Regions from separate parts of the Streptomyces sp. SL06 genome, predicted to be linked through region 1. Evidence: riboswitches for the same ligand, from Rfam matches in the RefSeq annotation. Region 1 holds a riboswitch; each other region holds the start of a gene.
The links. A riboswitch is a leader RNA that binds a small molecule or an ion and turns the genes downstream of it on or off. The one in region 1 is predicted to bind cobalamin.

Region 1 (4,434 bases):
GACGTCGATCCCGGTCTTCTCCTGGAAGGAGACGACCTCCTCGATCTCGGCCTCGATGCGCTCCTCGTAGCCGGCCGTGCCGATGCGTCCCGCCCGCAGGTCGGCGCGGGCGCCGCGCAGTTCGGCGGTCTGCGGGAAGGAGCCGATGGTGGTGGTCGGCAGCGGTGGCAGATTCAGCTGGGCCCGCTGTGCGGCGGCGCGCTCGGCGTAGGGCCGCGAGCGGCGGGCGTCCGCTTTTGTGACGGCCTCGGTGCGGGTCCGGACGGCCGGGTCGCGGGTGATCGGCGATCCCGCGCGGGAGGCCAGGTCGGCGCGGTTCGCGGCGAGTTCGGCGGTCACGGCGCCGGCGCCGTGGGACAGCCCCCTGGCGAGGGTGACGGTCTCGGCGGTCTTCTGCCGGGCGAAGGCGAGCCAGCGCAGGACCTGCGGCTCGATGTCCCGCTCCGCGGCCGTGTCGAGGGGGACGTGCAGCAGGGAGCAGGAGGCGGACACGTCGACGCGGTCCGCCAGGCCCAGCAGGGTGCCCAGCGTACTGAGGGAACGGGACAGGTCGTTCACCCAGATGTTGCGTCCGTCGACCACCCCGGCGACCAGGCGCTTGCCGGGCAGTCCGCCCACGGCGGCGAGTTCGTCCAGGTTGGCGGCGGCCGGCCCGGTGAAGTCCATGGCCAGACCCTCGACCGGCGCCTTGGCCAGCACGGGCAGGGCCTCGCCCAGACGGTCGAAGTAGGAGGCGACCAGCAGCCGGGGCCGGTCGGTGAGGGCGCCCAGAACGCCGTAGGCGCGGGCGGCGGCGTCCAGTTCGGCCGGGGTGCGGTCCTGGACGAGGGCCGGCTCGTCGAGCTGCGTCCACTCGGCGCCGGCCGCGCGCAGGTCGGCCAGGATCTCGGCGTACACCGGCAGCAGGCGGTCGAGGAGGGTGAGCGGCTCGAAGTCCGCGGCGACGCCCGGGGCGGGCTTGGCGAGCAGCAGGTAGGTGACGGGGCCGACGAGGACGGGGCGGGCGGCCAGGCCCAGGGCGCGGGCCTCCCGCAGCTCGCCGACCTGCTTGGCGGAGTCGGCCGTGAACACCGTGTCCGGACCCAGCTCGGGCACCAGGTAGTGGTAGTTGGTGTCGAACCACTTCGTCATCTCCAGCGGCGCCACGTCCTGGGTGCCCCGCGCCATGGCGAAGTACCCGGCGAGCGCGTCGGCGGCGACGGCGTCCCGGTGGCGCTCGGGGACGGCACCGACCATGACGGTGGTGTCCAGTACGTGGTCGTAGTACGAGAAGTCACCGGTGGGGACCTCGTCGACGCCGGCCTCGGTCAGCTGCCGCCAGGTGGCGCGGCGCAGTCCGGCGGCGGTGGCGTGCAGGGCGTCGGCGTCGACACGGCCCCTCCAGTGGCCCTCGATCGCCTTCTTCAGCTCCCGGTTCGGGCCCTGCCTGGGGTAGCCGTACACGGTGGCGTGTGCGGTCGCGGACGTACTGGTCACGGAGATCTCCTTCGCGAGACGAATCCCTGAGATCCCGGCGACGGGACGAGAGCGCGAAGGGCGACGGCACCGGCGGTGCGACCTGGCGCGGTACGGCGCCGCGGTCCGCCTGGTGTGTACGCCGACCCGCCCTCGAGGTCACCGGGATGTCCGCGCACGAGCGGGTCGTACGCGGGCAGTTGGCAGGTCTTCGGACTCGTGGGCGCGTCCCCTTTCGCAAGGACACCTACTGGCCGTCGCTTCCCAGGTCCTTGTCGCCGGACCCAGTGCGTATGACGGCGGTCGTTCCCACTCACCGCTGCGGGGCAGTCCCGGATTCCCACCGGGTTCCCTCTTGCGACGCCTCCCGCCTGGCGGACGGGGCGAACCAGCTGCGCCGGCCAGCCTATCGGGTCCGCGCACGGGCGCGACCGGTCGTGTCCGGCATGCGGACGGTGCGGTGGGAGGACCCCGGGCCGTGCGCAGGCTCGGCGGCACCTCCCGTCGGCCGGCGGCGGAGCGGGCCTCCGGACGCCCCTGTGCCCCGCTGTTCGCCGTCCTGCGTCCCCGTTCGGGGGTGGCCAAGTGCCCCCCCGCCCGGCGGAAAGGGCGTTGTGGTCGTCCGTCGTCGCCCCCACCCTTCACTCATGTCCCCCGCCGACCCGCGCCCGGCCACCCGCGCCGTCACCACCATGGAGGCCGGGGCACGGGAGAACGGAGCGGCGCGGGCCGTCGTCCACCTGCATCTCGACTCCCGGCCCACGACCGGCACCGCGCTGTTGACGGAGCGGGGCTGGAGCGTCGTGCGCCGCCACCACGTCCTGCGCCGAGGCGGACCGTGCGCGGGTGCACGAGCTGCACCGGCGGGCGTTCGCGGACCACTTCGACTTCGGGCCGCGCGACTGCGCGCTCCGGCTGAAGGACATCGGCGCCGAGCGGCTGGACTGGTCCCTGGTGTGGATCGCCGCCGTCGACGGCCTGGGGGACACCGGGTTCCCGCTGGCCCGGGACGACCGTGAGGCCATGGGCCGGATCCGCAACCTCGGTGTGCTGCCCGAGGCCCGCGGTCGCGGTCTGGGGGGCCTCCTCCTGCGGCACGCCTTCGCCCGCTTCGCCGCGCGGGGCCGGGACACCGTGGGCCTCGGGGTCGGCACCGCGGACACCACCGGCGCCCCGCGGCTGTACGGCCGCAACGGCATGACGGTCCACTACGCGGTCGAGGACGGCCATGAGCGAACGGGCCTTCACCCGACGCTTTCGCGCACAGACGGGGGACAGCCCCGCCGTCTGGCGGGCCCGCGCACGCCTGCTCGCGGCCGTCCCGCTGCTGCGCACCGCGTCGGTCAGCGAGGTCTCCGGCCGGCTCGGCTACGCCTCGCCCGCGGCCTTCACCGCCGCCGACCCCGACCTGATGACCCTCCCGGTGGGCCTGGCCACCGTGAAGGACGCCTACGGCATCCAGTACGCCCGGTCCATGGCCTCCGCCCTGCTCGCCGCGCTGCCGCTGATCGCGGTCTTCCTCCTCTTCCAGCGCCGCATCGTCGACTCCGTGGCCACCACAGGCCTCGGCGGCGCCTGACCACCCCCGTCCCACCCGCCGCACACACGGGCCCGGCACCCCCGCGCCGGCCCACCGATCGACTGGAGCATGTGTTGCCCACTCACTGCGCACCGCGCCCGGAGTACCCGCGACCGCAGTTCGCGCGCCGCGACTGGCTCAACCTGAACGGCGCCTGGCAGTTCGAGACCGACCGGGGGGACAGCGGCCTCGAACGCGGCCTGCTGGACCGCGAACTGGCCCACGAGATCCTCGTCCCCTTCCCGCCCGAGTCCGAGCTGTCCGGCATCGGCGACACCGACTTCCTGGAGGCCGTCTGGTACCGCCGCGCCCTCAGCCTGCCCGCGCACTGGGCCGGACGCCGGGTGCTGCTGCACTTCGGCGCCGTCGACCACGACACCACCGTGTGGGCCGACGGCACGGAGGTCGCCCGCCACCGCGGCGGCTTCACCCCCTTCACCGCCGACCTCGGCGACATCGCCGGGACTGGGAGGGAGGTCGTCGTCACCGTCCGCGCCCGCGACCCCAAGTCCGGCCCGCAGGCGCGCGGCAAGCAGGCGGTCCGCTACGCCAACCACGACTGCAACTACACCCGGGTGACCGGCATCTGGCAGACCGTCTGGCTGGAGCCCGTCCCCGAGACACATCTGCGCCGCCCCCGGATCACCCCGGACCTGGCCGGCTCCGCCTTCCACCTCGAACTGCCCCTGTCCGGCAACCGGCCCGGCCACCGGGTGCGCGCCGTCCTCAGCGACGCCTCCGGCGAGGTGAGCCGTGCCGAGGCACGCGCCGACCTGGACCTCGCCCCGCGCCTGCACCTGCCGGTGCCGGACGACCGGCGCCGCGAGTGGAGCCCCGAGGACCCGCACCTGTACGACCTGCGCCTCGAACTCCTCGACGCGGCGGGGCGGGTCGTCGACGGCGCGGAGAGCTACGCCGGGCTGCGCGCCGTGGGCATCCGCGGCAAGGCCGTCCTGCTCAACGGGCGCCCGCTCTTCCAGCGACTCGTCCTCGACCAGGGCTGGTACCCCGACGGGCTGATGACCGCGCCGAGCGACCAGGCACTGGTGCGGGACATCGAACTGGCCGTGGCGGCCGGCTTCAACGGGGCCCGGCTGCACCAGAAGGTCTTCGAGGAGCGCTTCCTGTACCACGCGGACCGCCTCGGCTACCTGGTCTGGGGCGAGTTCGGCGACTGGGGCTGCGAGACGGGCGGCTCCTCGGGCGACAACCAGCAGCCCGACGCCTCCTACGTCGGCCAGTGGCTGGAGGCGCTGGAGCGCGACTACTCGCACCCCTCGATCATCGGCTGGTGCCCGCTCAACGAGACCTACCAGAAGCTGCACGACCGCATCACCCGACTGGACGCCGTGACCCGGGCGATGTTCCTGGCCACCAAGGCCATGGACACCACCCGGCCC
Region 2 (4,434 bases), 400 kb from region 1:
CACACTCGTCAAGGAGCAGGAGGCACCGCCGCGTGACCAGCAGAGTCGTTCTCATCTCGCCGGCGACGAGCCGGTCGCTGCGGCAGGCCCGCTTCGACGACGGCGGGCCGCTCGACGACGCGGGGGCCGCTCGGGCGCGCGCGGCGGCCGGCTCGCTGCCCCGGGCCGGCCGTGCGGTCGTCTCCCCGGAAAGTGTGCGGTGTCGCGAGACGGCCGTGGCTCTGGGGCTGGGTGGTGAGGACGAGCCGGCACTGGGGCCCCTGGACGTGGGCCGGTGGCGGGGCCTGACCCTCGACGAGGTCGCCGCCCGCGAGCCGGAGGCGATGACCCGCTGGCTCACCGACCCGGCCTGCGCACCGCACGGTGGGGAGTCCGTCCGGGACCTGTGTGCTCGGGCGGCCCGGTGGCTCGACGCCGCGCGGACGGACGGGCGCACGCACGCCGTGGTCGAGCCCGAGGTCGTGCGTGCGGCCGTCGTCCACGCGCTGGGGTTGCCCGCCACGGCCTTCTGGCGGCTGGATGTGCCGCCCCTGACGGCGACGGAGCTGACCGGCAGGTCCGGACGGTGGAATCTGCGGCTGGGGCGCCCGCTGGAGGCGCCGGAGAGCCCTCGTGCATGAACGCGGGGCGGTCAGCCGGGAGCCGTCGCCGGGGCCGCGACGGCGGACCTGGGGTTCAGCAGCCGCTCGGCCAGGTCGCCGAAGAGGAGGCCGAAGCCGCCCCACAGGGTGACCTGCATGGCCAGCGCGGAGAGCCGGAACCGCCACAGGACCGTGGCCGGGAAGTCGCTCGGCACCTCGTTGACGGCCGGCAGGAGCGCGTACGCCACGCCGATCACGACGCCGAACGCGGCCACCGCCGCGACGGTGGCGTACCAGGTGCCGAGCTTCGGGGCGAGCCGCTTGCCGAGGATGGCCGCGGCCACCGCGAGCAGAACCCCGAGCACCATCATCAGGAAGTACAGGGTGGTCCGCCTGCCGATGGTGTCGGCGTCACCGACGGCCGGCGGGTTGGCCGGGTACTTGAGGAACGGCACGACGTAGACGGCGAGCAGGGCGCAGCCGGACAGCAGCAGCGCGGTGGCCCGCGGGGTGAGGCGGCCGACGCGGCCGAGGGCGAAGCAGTGGGCGAGGGCGGCGATGCCGCCGAAGGCGACCCCGTAGACCAGGACACCGGTGGCCAGGCCCGCGGTGGACTGAAGGCTCCGGGAGACGAGTTCGGCCTCGTGTTCGTGGGCGTGGGCGTGGGCCTCCTCGAAGCCGATCGCCCGGTCGACGTTCGGCTCACCGAGGAAGTAGGCGACGACCAGCGCGAGTACACCCGCGCCCAGGCCCGCGAGCATGCCCCGCACGAGCAGGTTGCGCACCGTGGTGGAGTTCATGAGGATGTCGGCTCCCGGCGTCAGTGGCAGGGGAAGCCGAGCAGGTGGCGGGCGTCGTGCACCCACTCGTGGACGTCCTCGCCGGAGACGAGGGCGGTGGCACCCTGTTCGGCACCGACGAAGTACAGCAGGACCAGCATCAGGACGCCGAAGAAGACCGCCCACGGAACGATGGCGCCGATCGGCAGTTTGGCGGGCAGGGCGGGGCTGGTGGCGGTCGGCGGGGCGACATGCTGCGCCATGGCGGGGGCCTCCTCCGGGAGTTCGCGTCCCATTTCGGTGGTGCACATGACGACGGCTACGGGTCTGACTCGCCGCCCCCGTTGTGAAGGGGCCGGCACACAGTGGCGCGACCGCGCCGGATTCCCACCGGCTTCCGTCCTGCCGTCGTCGATTCGGAGCAACCGTACCCCTCGGCCCGTACATGACCAATACCGCGCCGAGGGGCGAGGATCCGCTCTCACCGAATGCTTACTCGTGGCGGAACCCGGGTGGCCGCTTGTCGCCGCAGGCCAGGGCGCACGCGCCGGGCACGCCCGCGCCGGGGACGGTGCGGCCCGATTGACGCGGCACGTCGCCGTGGGCGAGCATCCCCGCGGAGGGAGGGACGGCCGTCACCCACGCCGTCGCCACCTCGGCCGTCCGGTCGGCGCGGCGCGGCGCACCTCGTGGTGTGTGAGCGGCCCGTGTCACACTCGCGGCGAGAACAAGGTCACAACCGCTTCCTCTGCTGCCGGTCCACCGGCCTGTCCTAACATCCGACCATGACGCTCCTGCCTGACGAAGGACTCGCCCTCGCGGCCGGGTTCCCGCACGCGACACACGAGCAGTGGCAGCGCCTGGTGGCGGGTGTGCTGCGCAAGTCGGGCAGGGAGGTGCCCGACGACGAGGCGGAGGACGCCCTGTCCACCGTGCTGGAGGACGGCCTGCGGGTACGCCCCCTGTACACCGCGCGTGATGTCGCCCCCGACCCCGGTCTTCCGGGCTTCCCGCCCTTCGTGCGCGGCGCCCGCGCGCAGGCCGGCAGCGCGGGCGGGTGGGATGTGCGCCAGCGGCACACGGTGGCCGACGGGGCGTCGGTCCTCGCCGACCTGGAGAACGGCGTCACCTCCCTGTGGCTGGCCGTCGGAGAACCCGCGGGGCTTCCGGTCGCCGCGCTCGATCGCGCCCTCGGCGGCGTCCACCTCGACCTGGCCCCCGTCGTCCTGGACCCGGGCGACGCGTTCGAGGCCGCCGCTCGTGAGCTGCTGCGCCTGTACGAGGCGAGGGGCGTCGGCGCGGACGCCGTGCGCGGCAACCTCGGTGCCGATCCGCTGGGCCACGAGGCCCGCACCGGCCGCTCGTACGACACCGCGCCGGTGACCGAGCTGGCCCGGCTGTGCGCCGTACGCCACCCGGGTCTGCGGGCTCTGACCGTGGACGCGCTGCCGTACCACGAGGCCGGCGGTTCGGCGGCCCAGGAGCTGGGCTGCTCGCTGGCGACGGGCCTGGCCTACCTGCGTGAACTGACCGCGGCGGGACTGGACACGGCTCAGGCCCTGGCCCAGCTGGAGTTCCGGTACGCCGCGACCGCCGACCAGTTCCTGACCATCGCCAAGCTGCGCGCCGCACGCCGGCTGTGGGCGCGGGTGGCCGAGGTCTGCGGGGCGCCGCGCGCGGGCGCGCAGCTCCAGCACGCGGTGACCTCGACGGTGATGATGACGCGCCGCGACCCGTGGGTGAACATGCTGCGCACCACGGTCGCCGCACTGGCCGCCGGGACGGGCGGCGCCGACGCCGTGACCGTGCTGCCCTTCGACCACGCGCTCGGTCTGCCGGACGCGTTCGCGCGCCGTATCGCCCGCAACACCTCCACCATCCTGATCGAGGAGTCGCATCTGGCCCGGGTGATCGACCCGGCGGGCGGCTCCTGGTACGTGGAACGGCTGACCGACGAACTCGCCCATGCCGCCTGGGAGTTCTTCCAGGACATCGAACGGGCGGGTGGGCAGGCCGCCGCCCTGCGCTCCGGGACGGTCGGCGAGCGGCTGGCGCGGACCTGGGCCGTGCGCAGCGCGAAGCTGGCCAAGCGGCGGGAGCCGGTCACCGGGGTCAGCGAGTTCCCGCACCTGGCCGAGAAGCCCGTCCTGCGCGAGCCGGCGCCCGAGCAGCCGGCCGGCGGCCTGCCCCGGGTGCGGCGGGACGAGGCGTTCGAGGCGCTGCGCGCCCGCTCGGACGCCCACCTGGCCGCGACCGGCACCCGGCCCCGGGTCCATCTGACCGCGCTCGGCCCGGCCGCCGCGCACACCGCCCGGCTCACCTTCGCCGCCAACCTCTTCCAGGCCGGCGGCATCGAGCCCGTCACCGAGGGCGGCTTCGCGCAGAGCGGGGCGCGGGAGGCGTGCCTGTGCTCCAGTGACGCGCTGTACGGGGAGCAGGCCGAGTCCACCGCCGCCGCGTTGCGGGAGGCGGGCGCCGAGCACGTGTTCCTCGCGGGCCGTCCGGGACCGTACGCGGGCGTGGACAGCTATGTCTTCGCCGGCTGCGACGCCGTCGCCGTACTCACCGCAGCCCTCGACCGCATGGGAGTGTCCTGATGTCCATCCCCGACTTCTCGGCGATCGAGCTGGGGACGCCGTCCGCCGACGCCTCCCTCGACGAGTGGCGGGCGGCCGTGAAGAGGGCCGCCGACGGTGACGACCTCCTCTGGGAGACGCCGGAGGCCATCGCGGTCAAGCCGCTGTACACCGGGCACGACCTGGAGGGCCTGGACTTCCTGGGCACCTACCCGGGCATCGCGCCGTACCTGCGCGGCCCCTATCCGACGATGTACGTCAACCAGCCCTGGACGATCCGCCAGTACGCGGGGTTCTCCACGGCCGAGGAGTCCAACGCCTTCTACCGCCGCAATCTCGCGGCCGGGCAGAAGGGCCTGTCGGTCGCCTTCGACCTGCCCACCCACCGCGGCTACGACAGCGACCACCCGCGGGTGACCGGCGATGTCGGCATGGCGGGCGTGGCGATCGACTCCATCTACGACATGCGGCAGCTCTTCGACGGCATCCCGCTGGACC
Region 3 (4,434 bases), 5.2 Mb from region 1:
CGCGAGCGCGCGCCCCTCGCGCACCTCGAAGTCCAGCCCGACCAGCACGTCCGGTCCCTCCTCGTACCCGAAGGACACGCCCCGCAGGGCGACCAGGACGGGTGCCGTCGCCTCCGTCGCCCCGGTCGTCTCGCTCACGACAGCGGCCCTTCCAGTACGAGGGTGAGGGCGGCCAGCGCCGCCAGCAGTGCGCCGCTCGCCGCCGTGAAGGGCACCGAGACGCGCGCCTCGGGCACCAGGACGCGCAGGGTGCCGTCGTAGCCGCGCCCGGCGAGCCCGGACTGGAGCCGCGCCGCCCGGTCGAAGGCCCGCACGAACGCCGTCGCGCCGAGACCGCCCAGCGAACGCCAGGCGGCGGCCCGGGTGGTGTGCCCCAGCCGCGCGGCCTGCGCCTCACGGACCCGGCGCACGGAGTCCAGCAGCAGGAAGCTCATGCGATACGTCACCAGCGCCACGTCGACCACCGGCGCCGGTACCCCGGCCCGCACCAGGCGGGGCAGCAGGTCGGACATCGGAGTGGTGAACGCGAACAGCAGTACCCCGAGCGAGGCCGCCGACGTACGCAGCAGCAGCTCACCGGCGCGCACCGGCCCGCCGTCCGCCGCCGTCAGGAACCCGTCCGGGCCCCCGACCTGCACCAGCAGCGGCAGCGCCCCGGTCACGCAGAAACCCAGCGGCACCCGGTACGCCCGCCACAGCCGGCGCCCCGGCACGCCCGCCGGGCCGAGCAGCACGGCGAGGGCCGTCACCAGCACCAGCGCCGCGCCCGGCCACGGCGGCAGCGAGATCGCCAGCACGGTCAGGCCCAGCCCGAGCACGGCCTTGTCCACGGGATGCCGGCGGCGCCAGCGACTGCTGTGCGCCGCCGCGTCGATCGGCAGCACTCAGTCCCCTCCGGGGGCGTCCCGCAGCGCCGTCGCCGCCCGTTCCTCGCCCTGCCGCCGGCCCCGGCGCAGCCCGAAGTAGTACGCCAGTACGCCCGCGCCGAGCGCGGCCTGGAGGGCGAACAGCGCCGACTCGACCTCCCCGGACGGGGGTTCGTACAGTGGCGAGAACCACGGCTCGTAGTCCGGTTCGATCTCGGTGATCGCCGTCTCCGCCTCGGCGTCGGAACCGGTGAAGGGCTCTTCCTTGTGGTCGCCGAGCCCCAGCACCAGCGGCAGTACCGCGAGCGCGGCCACGGCGAGCAGCAGCAGGGCGTTGATCTTCGTGTTGCGGTTCATCGGGCCACCGCCTCCTGCTCGCCGGGCCCGGTCGGTCCAGGCTGCGCCCCGTCGGCCGTGCCGGACTTGCCGTGCTTGGTCAACAGGACGCCCAGCCGGGTCAGTTCACCCTTGCTGGACTGCACAAGCAGCCGCATCACGATCACCGTGAGCAGGCCCTCGCTCACCGCGAGCGGGATCTGCGTGACGGCGAAGATGGACCCGAACTTGCCGAGCGCGCCCCAGAATCCGCTGCTCGGGTCCGGGAAGGCCAGCGCCAACTGCACGCTGGTGACGCAGTAGGTGGACAGATCGGCGACGAACGCCCCGAAGAACACCGCGACCATCAGCGGCACGTCGTAGCGGCGCAGCAGCCGGTAGAGCGCGTATCCGGCCCAGGGGCCGACGATCGCCATCGAGAAGACGTTGGCGCCGAGCGTGGTCAGCCCGCCGTGCGCGAGCAGCAGCGCCTGGAAGAGGAGGGTGATCGTGCCCAGCACGGCCATGATCGGCGGGCGGAAGAGGATGGCACCCAGACCTGTGCCGGTGGGATGGGAGCAACTCCCGGTGACCGACGGCAGTTTCAGGGCCGACAGAACGAACGTGAAGGCCCCGGAGGCGCCGAGGAGCAGGGTGCTCTCCGGGTGTTCCCGGACCTCACGGGTGAGTGACCGTACTCCGTGGACGACGAACGGCGCGGACGCGACACCCCAGGCGATCGCGTGCGCCGGTGGCAGAAAGCCCTCGGCTATGTGCATGGCTCAGCAGACCCTCTCCAGCACCTCGTGGATGGACGACGCGCCTTGGCCGGTCTCCTGGCTGACGGGTACCACCGCCCGTGCTCCGCCTTCCCGGGTCACAAGGACCCAGTGGCTGCCCGTGAGGGCCGGAGCCGGACTTCCCGATTCACAGTGGCGAGGGCCGCACCGGCATCACACCGGATTTCCCGTTCACCAAGGCGTGGTGACAGTAGTGCTCCCACGGGGGTGGTGACAAGCGGGCCTTCGGTCCGGCGGACGTGGCACCGGGCCGGTCGGCGGGCCCCAGAACTGCGGAAACCGCTGCCGCCGCTGCTCCGCCGCCCGGCCCCGCCGAGAGGCTCGCCGAACCGCCGGATGCCGTCGGGACCGCCGTCACCGGATGCCGTCGGGACCGCCGTCACCGGATGCCGTCGGGACCGCCGTCATTCGCGCCGGTCCTGTTCCATCCGCCGGACCACCATGTCGCGCACCCGCCGGGTCAGCGCGGTCGCGGCGGCGGTGAGGAACACGAAGGTGTAGAGGATCTGCAGGACGGTGACGATCCGGGCCACCTGGCCCCGCGGGGTGATGTCCCCGTAGCCGACCGTGGCGAGCGTGACCACGGTGAAGTACAGGGCGTCGACGCGGGTGCGCAGGCCGCTGAACTCGCCCGGCTGCTTGGCGAGGGCGTAGTAGGTGGCCGCGAAGACGTGCACGGACAGGACCATCAGGAGCGGGATGAACACCCCTGGCCGGGTCCCCGGGCGCTCGACGAGGACATCGCGGACCTCGCGCAGCAGCAGCGCGGCCACGACGATCAGCGCCAGCGCGAACAGCAGCCAGCTCAGCACGGGGCGCCCCGGGCCCAGATGGTCGAGGGGGAGCAGGAAGTAGACCACGGCCATGACCACCGAGGCGCAGGCCCACTCGAACCAGGGCCGCGCCATCCCCCAGGGGGTACGCGTCCTGGCACGTCCGGCGGAGTCCCGGCGCCCCCTCACAGCGCCCCCCGCGGCTCGGGGTCCGGCCGGCGTACGAGCTGGGTGACGACGAAGGCGACGACCGACGCGGTGACGATCAGCGGCATCTGGTCGTAGGCGTCTTCGCCCATGAGCAGCACCGCGAGCACCGCGCTGGACAGTGGCAGCCCCGTCACCGAGGCCGCCGCCGCGGAGATGCCGAGGGCAAGGGCCGGGGTCGCGCCGAAGCCGGGCAGCCCGGAGCAGGCCATGGCCGTCGCAGCGCCCAGCAGCACGGCCGGGAAGATCGGGCCGCCGCGCAGAGCGCCCAGCGCGATGCCCCAGGCCAGCGTCTTGCAGAGGACCAGGGCGACCAGTGCGCCGACCGGCCGGGCATGGGGGTGCGCGGCGAGCTGGGCGAGGGCGGCCTGGCCCGACAGTGCCGCCTCGGCCGGGGAACGGCCGGTGATCAGCGCGTACGCGGCGAGGCAGACCCCGACCGCCGTGGCACAGACGACGGTGCGTACGGCCGTGCGGTGCCGCGTCCACGCGGCGGTGCGGTGCCCCAGCGCGCGGGTCGACGTGATCAGTACGGCGATCAGTGCCGCCGTGGGCACGCCCCACAGGAAGTCCCCGGCGTCCGGGGCGGCGACCGGCGGTACGTCGGGCAGGGCGAGGGCGCCGATCTTCAGGCCGGTCCACTGTCCGAAGCCGGTGAAGACCAGGGCGCCCGCGGCGCTGGCCAGCAGACACGGCAGCAGCAGGACGACCAGCCGGGAGCCCGCGAGGCCGGCCCCCTCGATGAGCAGTACGGCCGCGACCACCGGACCGCCGAGAATGGTGGAGATCGCGGCGGTGGAACCGGCCGTGGCCAGGACCGCGCTCGCCCTCGGGTCCCCGGCCGCGCCCGCCCGCCGCACCGCCAGCAGGGCGAGGCCGCTGCCGACGGCCATCAGGGGAGCCTCGGGCCCCAGCACCACGCCGAGCGGCAGTGTGGCCAGCGCGGCCAGGACGGTGCCGGGCAGCGCACGGGGGCCGACGGGCGCGCCGCCCAGACCGTCCACCGGGAGATGGCCGCCGGCGCCGGGCATCCGGGTCACGATCGGCGCCAGGACCAGCCCGGCCAGCACCAGTGCGGGCAGCGGCCACCACCAGGGCGGGGCGTCGTACCCGGCCGCCCGGGGCAACAACGTCCACACCCAGTGCTGGAGCTGGTGCTGGAGGCCGACGAAGAAGAAACAGGCCAGCGCGATCGGAACGCCCAGCAGCACGCACAGCAGCAACAGCCGCCGGTAGCCGGGGCCGAGCAGGGTGTCCCGCAAGGACTGCTCGGCCCGGTCCGGCGGCGCGTTCGCCGGTGCCGGACGAGCGGTCACGGGCCCTCCTTCGTCCACCGCGTCCCTCGGCGCCTGGACCGACGGCCGGTCGCGCGAGTTCGCATACGCGGATCAGTAAACGCGAGTTGGGGAAGGCACGCATGCGCGCGGCGCCGTACCGGGGGACGGGCGGGAAGCCGTGCGCCGCCGCCGCTCC
Region 4 (4,434 bases), 4.5 Mb from region 1:
CCGCGGCTGTGGTCGGTCTCCCACAAGCACGGTTACGTGACCACCTCGGACTTCGTGCGCGGCCGGTTCGGTTCGAAGGGCCTGTCGCTCGCGGTGGCCGTGACGGGCATCCTGGCCACGATGCCGTACATCGCGCTCCAGTTGGTCGGCATCCAGGCCGTGCTGGACGTGATGGGCGTCGGCGGCGGCGAGAGCACCCACTGGTTCGTCAAGGACCTGCCCCTGCTGATCGCCTTCGGCGTGCTGGCGGCCTACACCTACTCGTCGGGGCTGCGCGCGCCCGCGCTGATCGCGTTCGTGAAGGACACGCTGATCTACATCGTGATCGCCGTGGCGATCATCTACATCCCGATCAAGCTCGGCGGGTTCGGCGACATCTTCGCCTCGGCGAACGACAAGTTCACCGAGACCGGCAGCGGCGGGCTGGTGCCGGGCGGGACCAGCCAGTGGACGTACGCCACGCTGGCGCTCGGCTCGGCGCTGGCGCTCTTCATGTACCCGCACTCGATCACCGCGACGCTGTCCTCTCGCAGCCGTGAGGTGATCCGCCGCAACACCACCATCCTGCCGCTGTACTCGCTGATGCTGGGGCTGCTCGCGCTGCTGGGCTTCATGGCGATCGCGGCCGGGGTCAAGGTGGACAACGGCCAGTTGGCGATCCCGCAACTGTTCGAGAACATGTTCCCCGCCTGGTTCGCGGGCGTGGCCTTCGCGGCGATCGGCATCGGCGCCCTGGTCCCGGCGGCAATCATGTCGATCGCGGCCGCGAACCTGTTCACCCGCAACATCTACAAGGACTTCATCAAGCCGGACGCCACGCCGCGGCAGGAGACGAAGGTCTCCAAGCTGGTGTCGCTGCTGGTGAAGGTGGGCGCGCTGATCTTCGTCCTGGGCATGGACAAGACGGTCGCGATCAACTTCCAGCTGCTCGGCGGCATCTGGATCCTGCAGACCTTCCCGGCCCTGGTCGGCGGCCTGTTCACCCGCTGGTTCCACCGCTGGGCGCTGCTCGGCGGCTGGGCGGTCGGCATGGTCTACGGCACGGTCGCCGCGTACGGCGTGGCCTCGCCGACCCAGAAGCACTTCGGCGGCTCCTCGCAGGAGATCCCCGGCATCGGCGAGATCGGCTACATCGGTCTCACCGCCTTCGTGCTGAACGTCCTGGTCACCGTGGTCCTGACCGTCGTCCTGAAGGCGGTCGGGGCGCCCGAGGGCGTCGACGAGACCCGGCCGGGCGACTACACGGCGGACGCCGGCGACCCCGGCGTCCAGGTCGAACTGCCGCCGGCCACGGCGGGCAGCTCGACCTGAGCCCCGGACCACCACGACGGGCCGCCGGAGAGAACCCGGCGGCCCGTTGTCGTACCCGTCGGGCACACTCGGGGTCATGGACTTCGTGATCCGGCGGGCGGCGACCGACGAGTACGGGACTCTGGGGGAGATCACCGCGCAGGCCTATCTGCGCGACGGTCTCCTCGACTTCGGGGAGAGCGACACGTACCTCGGCGAGCTGCGGAACGTGGCCAAGCGGGCGGCGGACGCCGAGGTGCTGGTCGCCGTGGCGGACGGCCGGGTGCTCGGCGGTGTGACCTTCGTGCCGTCCGGCGGCCCCATGGCGGACATAGCCCGGCCCGGCGAGGCCGAGATACGCATGCTCGCCGTCGCCCGCGAGGCACGCGGACGCGGGGCCGGCGAGGCCCTCGTGAGCGCCTGCGTCGAACGGGCCCGGGGCGTCGGGGGCTGTGCGCGCGTCGTGCTGTCGACCCAGCGCGCCATGCACACCGCCCACCGCCTCTACGAACGGCTGGGCTTCACCCGCACGCCCGACCGCGACTGGAACCCGGCGCCGGAGCTGTACGACATCACCCTCATCACCTATGAACTGACACTCTGACACCAGCGTGACACTACATCTGGGGGTGCTCGCGCAGCCCGGCACAAGATGTATGCTCATGCTCGCTGTCGCCGCAGGGGAATCCGGTGCGAATCCGGAACTGTCCCGCAACGGTGTACTTGTGCGTGTTCGCCTCCGAGCGTGATCACGCGCCGGTTCAGTCCGAGGACCTGCCGACAGTGTGCCCGGCCCTTCCGGTCCGGGTGCCATGACGTCCGGGCCTCGTGGAGTGGGCCGGTGGGCGCGACGCCGTGTGCGCTCGTGAGTTCCCCCCTGCCCTCCGCCAGGCCCCGTGCCGAGCGAGGGAGTGCCCCACGTGACCATCGCGCCAGCCGACCCGGTTTCAGCGACCCCGGTGACGACTTCAGCCACCCCGGTGACCGAGGAGTCCGACGGACCCGGTGCCGCCCTGCTGCGGACCCTGACCGGGCTGACCGCCGACCTGCCGGGCGCCGACCCCGGCCGGGTCGCCGGCGCCGCGCTGCGCGGCCGGTCCGCCCACGCGGACGAGTCCGAGCTGCGCGAGCTGGCCACGGAGGCGGCGGCCGGGCTCATCTCGGAGGACCCGGTCTACTCCAGGCTGGCCGCCCGGCTGCTGACCATCGGCATCCGCGCCGAGGCCGCCTCCCAGGGGGTCACCTCCTTCACCGGCTCGGTCGCCACCGGGCACCGCGAGGGCCTGATCGCCGACCGCACCGCCGCGTTCGTCCGGCTGCACGCCGACCGCCTGGACGCGCTGATCGACCCGGCCGCCGACGACCGCTTCGGCTACTTCGGGCTGCGCACCCTGCACAGCCGCTATCTGCTGCGGCACCCCCTCACCCGCAAGGTCGTCGAGACGCCCCAGCACTTCATGCTGCGGGTGGCCGCCGGACTCGCCGAGGACGACAGCCCCCGTTCGGTCGACGAGGTCGCCGCGCTCTACGGCCTGATGAGCCGCCTCGACTACCTGCCCTCTTCCCCCACCCTGTTCAACTCCGGTACCCGGCACGCCCAGATGTCGTCCTGCTACCTCCTGGACTCCCCCAAGGACGAGCTGGACTCCCTCTACGACCGCCTCCACCAGGTCGCCCGTCTGTCCAAGCACGCCGGCGGCATCGGCATCGCCTACTCCCGCGTCCGCGCCCGGGGTTCGCTGATCCGCGGCACCAACGGGCACTCCAACGGCATCGTCCCGTTCCTGAAGACGCTGGACGCCTCGGTCGCCGCCGTGAACCAGGGCGGCCGTCGCAAGGGCGCGGCGGCGGTCTACCTGGAGACCTGGCACGCCGACATCGAGGAGTTCCTGGAGCTGCGGGACAACACCGGCGAGGACGCCCGCCGCACGCACAACCTGAACCTCGCGCACTGGATCCCGGACGAGTTCATGCGCCGGGTGGACGCCGACGGCCGGTGGTCGCTGTTCTCCCCCTCGGACGTGCCCGAGCTGCCCGACCTGTACGGCGCGGAGTTCGACGCGGCGTACCGCAGGGCGGAGGAGGCGGGACTCGCCCGCAGGACGCTGCCCGCCCGTGAGCTGTACGGCCGCATGATGCGCACGCTCGCGCAGACCGGCAACGGCTGGATGACCTTCAAGGACACCGCCAACCGCACCGCCAACCAGACCGCGGAGCCGGGCCACGTCATCCACTCCTCCAACCTCTGCACGGAGATCCTGGAGGTCACGGACGACGGGGAGAGCGCGGTCTGCAACCTGGGCTCGGTCAACCTCGGCGCCTTCGTCGACCGGGCCGCCGGCGACATCGACTGGGAGCGGCTGGACGCCACCGTCCGCACCGCCGTCACCTTCCTGGACCGGGTCGTCGACATCAACTTCTACCCGACCGAGCAGGCGGGCCGCTCCAACGCCCGCTGGCGTCCGGTCGGTCTGGGCGCGATGGGCCTGGCGGACGTGTTCTTCCAACTGCGCCTGCCCTTCGACTCGCCCGAGGCGAAGGCCCTGTCCACCCGGATCGCCGAGCGCGTCATGCTCGCCGCGTACGAGACGTCCGCCGACCTCGCCGAGCGGGTGGGTCCCGCGCCGGCCTGGGAGAAGACCCGTACCGCCCGGGGCGTGCTGCATCCCGACCACTACGGCGTCCGGACGGCCTGGCCGCAGCGCTGGGCGGCGCTGCGCGAGCGCATGGCCACGACCGGGCTGCGCAACTCGCTGCTGCTCGCCATCGCGCCGACCGCCACCATCGCCTCCATCGCCGGCGTGTACGAGTGCGTCGAGCCGCAGGTGTCCAACCTGTTCAAGCGCGAGACGCTGTCCGGTGAGTTCCTCCAGGTCAACTCCTACCTGGTGGACGACCTCAAGCGGCTCGGCGTGTGGGACGCCCGCACCCGTGAGGCGCTGCGCGAGGCGAACGGCTCGGTGCAGGGCTTCTCCTGGATCCCCGAGGACGTCCGCGCGCTGTACCGCACCGCCTGGGAGATCCCGCAGCGCGGCCTGATCGACATGGCCGCCGCCCGCACCCCGTACCTCGACCAGGCCCAGTCGCTGAACCTGTTCCTGGAGACGCCGACCATCGGGAAGCTCTCCTCGATGTACGCGTACG

Region 2: another riboswitch for cobalamin. It lies ahead of AC4IHM_RS32830 (CbtB domain-containing protein); the one in region 1 lies ahead of metE (5-methyltetrahydropteroyltriglutamate--homocysteine S-methyltransferase).
Region 3: another riboswitch for cobalamin. It lies ahead of AC4IHM_RS07035 (energy-coupling factor ABC transporter permease); the one in region 1 lies ahead of metE (5-methyltetrahydropteroyltriglutamate--homocysteine S-methyltransferase).
Region 4: another riboswitch for cobalamin. It lies ahead of AC4IHM_RS10315 (ribonucleoside-diphosphate reductase subunit alpha); the one in region 1 lies ahead of metE (5-methyltetrahydropteroyltriglutamate--homocysteine S-methyltransferase).

The regions. Positions count from the first base shown of each region.
Region 1 is NZ_JBSYOT010000002.1:6,787,451-6,791,884, forward strand. Features, by position in the region: gene metE (5-methyltetrahydropteroyltriglutamate--homocysteine S-methyltransferase) at 1-1,476, opposite strand, end outside; cobalamin riboswitch at 1,641-1,863, opposite strand; partial or broken gene AC4IHM_RS31200 (GNAT family N-acetyltransferase) at 2,154-2,676, shown strand; partial or broken gene AC4IHM_RS31205 (helix-turn-helix domain-containing protein) at 2,681-3,034, shown strand; gene AC4IHM_RS31210 (glycoside hydrolase family 2 protein) at 3,109-4,434, shown strand, end outside.
Region 2 is NZ_JBSYOT010000002.1:7,184,552-7,188,985, reverse strand. Features, by position in the region: gene AC4IHM_RS32840 (histidine phosphatase family protein) at 33-620, shown strand; gene AC4IHM_RS32835 (CbtA family protein) at 632-1,381, opposite strand; gene AC4IHM_RS32830 (CbtB domain-containing protein) at 1,402-1,623, opposite strand; cobalamin riboswitch at 1,661-1,785, opposite strand; gene AC4IHM_RS32825 (hypothetical protein) at 1,853-1,999, opposite strand; gene AC4IHM_RS32820 (methylmalonyl-CoA mutase family protein) at 2,146-3,957, shown strand; gene scpA (methylmalonyl-CoA mutase) at 3,957-4,434, shown strand, end outside.
Region 3 is NZ_JBSYOT010000002.1:1,584,111-1,588,544, reverse strand. Features, by position in the region: gene AC4IHM_RS07050 (energy-coupling factor ABC transporter ATP-binding protein) at 1-138, opposite strand, end outside; gene cbiQ (cobalt ECF transporter T component CbiQ) at 135-884, opposite strand; gene AC4IHM_RS07040 (energy-coupling factor ABC transporter substrate-binding protein) at 885-1,223, opposite strand; gene AC4IHM_RS07035 (energy-coupling factor ABC transporter permease) at 1,220-1,960, opposite strand; cobalamin riboswitch at 1,991-2,175, opposite strand; gene AC4IHM_RS07030 (potassium channel family protein) at 2,386-2,889, opposite strand; gene AC4IHM_RS07025 (chloride channel protein) at 2,940-4,277, opposite strand.
Region 4 is NZ_JBSYOT010000002.1:2,302,077-2,306,510, forward strand. Features, by position in the region: gene mctP (monocarboxylate uptake permease MctP) at 1-1,311, shown strand, start outside; gene AC4IHM_RS10310 (GNAT family N-acetyltransferase) at 1,388-1,894, shown strand; cobalamin riboswitch at 1,947-2,086, shown strand; gene AC4IHM_RS10315 (ribonucleoside-diphosphate reductase subunit alpha) at 2,211-4,434, shown strand, end outside.